One region of the Metabacillus sp. 22489 genome, then DNA from elsewhere that is predicted to be linked to it. Evidence: riboswitches for the same ligand, from Rfam matches in the RefSeq annotation. Region 1 holds a riboswitch; the other holds the start of a gene.

Region 1 (2,206 bases):
ATACGAGTTGTAACAATTCCTTCGATTTGGTTAATTTTTTCTGCTAAGCCAGGAATAACATCACCATTAATTTTATTATCAATATCAATCATTGTATACGCATATTCACCACGGCTTCGGTTTACCATGTCAGCAATGTTCAAATTGAAGCTTGAAATTGCCTGAGTTAATTGGCCAACCATATTTGGTACGTTTTTATGGAATGCAGCAACACGGCACTTCCCTGTATATGGTAAAGATGCATTTGGGAAGTTCACTGAGTTTTTAATGTTTCCTGTTTCTAAATATTCTTTAACTTGGCGAGCAGCCATAACCGCACAGTTTTCCTCAGATTCTTGAGTTGACGCTCCAAGATGTGGAATTGGAACAGCATTTTTCATCTTTAAAACATTTTCATTTGGGAAGTCTGTAATATATTTGCCTACTTTTCCGCTTTCTAATGCTGCCTTCATATCCTCTTCGTTAACAAGCTCTCCGCGAGAGAAGTTGAAAATATGAACATCATCTTTCATAATGCTGAACGTTTCTTTATTAAACATTCCTCTAGTATCATCTGTAAGTGGAACATGTACAGTAATATAATCAGAGTTTGCAAACAATTGTTCAAGTGACATTGCTCGTTGTACTTTGCGAGATAAGTTCCATGCAGTATCAACAGAAATAAATGGATCGAATCCGATAACATCCATATCCAATCCAAGAGCATCATTTGCTACTAAAGCACCAATTGCACCTAAACCGATTACCCCTAATGTTTTTCCTTTAATTTCTTTACCAACAAATTGTTTTTTACCTGCTTCAACTAATTTAGGAATTTGCTCTCCTTCATTTTCAAGCGTTTTAGTCCAAGCAACACCAGCAAAAAGGTTACGAGAAGAAGCCATTAATGTAGTAAGAACCATTTCTTTTACAGCATTTGCGTTAGCTCCAGGTGTATTAAAAACAACAATTCCTTGTTCTGTACATTTGTCGACAGGGATATTATTTACACCAGCTCCTGCACGAGCAATTGCTTTTAAGTTTTCACCGAATTCCATATTGTGCATGTTAAAACTACGAAGAACGATTGCGTCAGGATTTTCACTTTCATTATCGATTGTGTATGCTTCTTTATTGAAAACATTAAGTCCTACTTGGGCAATATTGTTTAAGGTTTTAATTGTTTTTACTGTTTCTAACGTTGTAGTACTCATTTAGATTTCTCCTCTTTCCTTTGTGTTAATTTTAAATTTTAAGAATATTTGTATTATACTACAATAAGGCAATTTTTCCGTAATTTCAACTTAAAATATCATCCCCTAACAAACAGAAAGAGGTAAGGAAAAAACTTCCCTACCTCTGCCCAGGCGAACGGCTACGACACTATGTGCTCCCTCACGGTGATCCGTGTTTCGCCAGTTACACATAGCCTTTTTGATTGATTTCATTTTATCAAACTCTTATGAACGCTTCAAGTAGATTTTTTGAATATTTTTAAAGATTTACATTACTTAATCCGAAATGATTATTCATTATTTAGAGTCATGATATCCTTAAACTGTAACGACTTATTCTTTTAAACTAAATACGGTAATTTAGATTTCAAATATTGAATACTTATTTCAATACTTTCAAATGGTGTTCTTTTCGTCATGTCCTGTTCAACGACCCACCATTTGACCTCATTTTTCTCTCCAAGTTGTAACACTGCATCTAAATCAACACCACCGGTTCCAAGTTCAGCAAAAAATTTCTCTTCGTCTAATGTCATATCCTTTAAATGAACAAGAGGTGTTCGATTTTGATACTCATTCATCCATTCTACCGGTTGTTGACCAACCTTTGTCAGCCAATAAATATCAAATTCCGCTTTAACAAAATCAGGATTTGTATCGTTTAAAATCGCTTGTAAAGCTGTTCTGCCATCTGAAAGTTTTTCAAGCTCAAAGTCATGATTATGATAACAAAACGTTATACCTTCACGATAGCATGCTTCACCAATCTGATTTAATAATGGGATTAGCTCTTTGTAATCCTTTTCCGCTCGTTGCTCTGGCAATAGATATGGACAAACGATATAGTTACTACCAATTATTTTTTGCTCTTCAATCACGTTTGGTAGATTTGCTTTTAATTGTTCAAGTGGAACATGGCTTGATGCCGCTTGTAGCTGATACTCATCTAATAAAGATTTTACTTCACTTGCAGTTAGGTTTCCGAACCCAGC
Region 2 (2,206 bases), on a different contig from region 1:
GACCAACGCTTTCTGAAAATGTGCAACAAATTATTGAGGGTATTTACAATCATGATCATATGCCTTTTTCAGAAAAAGAAAGACAGTTTATGATAAATAATCTACCTCAATCTGAAATACAGCGATTTATTAAACCGCTGGAAATAGGGAGACTAGCTACATTTTTATGTAGTCCATATGCGTCTGCATTCAAGGGAGCTCCAATCCGTATGGATGGAGGAATGGTTCCAACCATTTTTTGATATGTAATTTTAGCTGCCATTTGGTAGCATTTATTTAATATTACAGAATCATGCTTATGTTTCTACAGGGCTAGTCAAATATTTCGACTAGCCTTTTTCCATTTACTTATTTCGCTCACGTGCAGCTTCAGGTCCTTCTAAAGTAGTTGCACCTGGGTAATTTAATGATTGGTCACGATCTGACTCAACACGTTTGCTTTCGCGTAGTTTTTTCTCTTGGCGATCTTTGCCCATTTATTGAACCTCCTTCAATCGTTTTCTATTTATTTTTTGTTAAATTCGTTAGAAATATTATGACAATTTTTAGGGCTTTTTTTGCTCATAGCTTTCCGTTGCTTTTTTAGAAACTATGTGAATAATTTATTGTATTATTCTGAAAATTGTGATATATTTATAGGTAATTTCTGGTATGTATAACTGGCGTAACGTGGATAACCACGAGGGAATACATATTTATAATGTCGTACGCCTGGGCAAAGCATTTGAATGTTCAAATGCTTTTTTATTATTTTTAGGGAGATGATTAGATGAGTAATGAGAAAGCTTCCAGGAATGTTGCGATTTTGATTTTTGAAAATGTCGAAATTCTCGATTTTACAGGTCCATATGAAGTATTTATAACTGCGAGCAATAGAGGAAAGGATTTCAATGTTTATACAGTTGCTGAAAAACAACAGCCTATCATTGCCTTAGGGAATCTTAGTATAAATCCTGCGTTTTCCTTTGAGAATTGTCCGACTCTAGACATCGTTATCATACCTGGAGGATGGGGTACAAGAAAAGAAATGAAGAATGAATCAATCCTCAATTGGATAAAGCAAGTCTCAATTGATGCAGAACTTGTCTTGTCTGTTTGTACAGGAGCATTGATCCTGGCAAAAACGAATTTAATTGACGGCTTAAAGCTGACAACAAATCGTTTGGCCCTTAATGAACTAAAAGAGGTCGCACCTAAGTCTGCAGAGCTATTGGATGCTCGCTATGTTGATAATGGGAAATTTGTATTTTCTGCTGGGGTTTCAGCTGGTATTGATATGTCCTTATATGTTGTTGAAAGGTTATTAGGGGAAGAAAGAGCGATACAGACAGCCAATCTGATGGAGTATGATTGGAAGAGGTAGTGGTCAATTTTCGTCTACAGAAAAAATGGGGGTGGAGTATGAATATCCGTCTTTTGGTAAGCGAGGACCAGGATGAAGTTAAAAAACTGATGGAAGACCATCCTCTTCAGTTTCCATCGTTTATTATAGATAAATATCCTCCACGTTGGAGTAACTTTTTGAAGCTGAAATCTAATCGTAAATCAAACGGTTTTTATGTTGCCTATACAGAAGCAAATCAAATCATTGGTCATGCAGGGTATCGATATGATGAAGTAACAGGCCTATTTGAAATCGTTGGGGTTGTTGTAAAAAGGGATTTTAAGCGACAGGGTATCGGTAAGGCATTAATAGAGACAATTTGTATGCAGGTTGAAAAATTGGGTGAAAGGAAAGTTATTCTATATACATTGGGTCATCCTGAAAATGAAGCTACGATAATCTTTTATAAGCATATAGGGTTTCAGTTAGTTAAATACGAAAAGGATTTTTTTATTCCTGGTTTTCATCGTGTAACTTTTGTAAGGACAATGAATTAGGAAGTAAGGAAGAGATAGATGTAAAAGGTTTTCCTGCATAGATAGAATGTTAACAGATTTTAACGATAGCAAATGATCGATAAAAGATTTCCCTTCGATCTCCAGCATGCGATTCTTCAATAAGAAGGTCGTTTTTTTAGTACTATAGCGGATAGGAATAGCCTTATGTATTTTGACTTTTTTGTATAGAGAATCTATAATAAAATATGTATTTACATTTTTAAGGAGGATTATTAAAAAATGACACATTCTATGAGACTACGATTCCCAGCTTTGAACCAGTAATTGAATATTGTCAAAGGCTCTGTTTGGATAAACAGAGTAA

Evidence for each region. A riboswitch is a leader RNA that binds a small molecule or an ion and turns the genes downstream of it on or off. The one in region 1 is predicted to bind ZMP and ZTP.
Region 2: another riboswitch for ZMP and ZTP. It lies ahead of ACTJJ9_RS20815 (DJ-1/PfpI family protein); the one in region 1 lies ahead of ACTJJ9_RS13175 (phosphoglycerate dehydrogenase).

Annotation. Positions count from the first base shown of each region.
Region 1 is NZ_JBQENT010000020.1:24,254-26,459, forward strand. It holds gene ACTJJ9_RS13175 (phosphoglycerate dehydrogenase) at 1-1,193, opposite strand, end outside; ZMP/ZTP riboswitch at 1,334-1,412, opposite strand; gene ACTJJ9_RS13180 (sugar phosphate isomerase/epimerase family protein) at 1,556-2,206, opposite strand, start outside.
Region 2 is NZ_JBQENT010000044.1:41,966-44,171, forward strand. It holds gene ACTJJ9_RS20805 (SDR family oxidoreductase) at 1-242, shown strand, start outside; gene ACTJJ9_RS20810 (YpzI family protein) at 345-476, opposite strand; ZMP/ZTP riboswitch at 646-724, shown strand; gene ACTJJ9_RS20815 (DJ-1/PfpI family protein) at 770-1,363, shown strand; gene ACTJJ9_RS20820 (GNAT family N-acetyltransferase) at 1,402-1,881, shown strand; gene ACTJJ9_RS20825 (erythromycin resistance leader peptide) at 2,122-2,166, shown strand.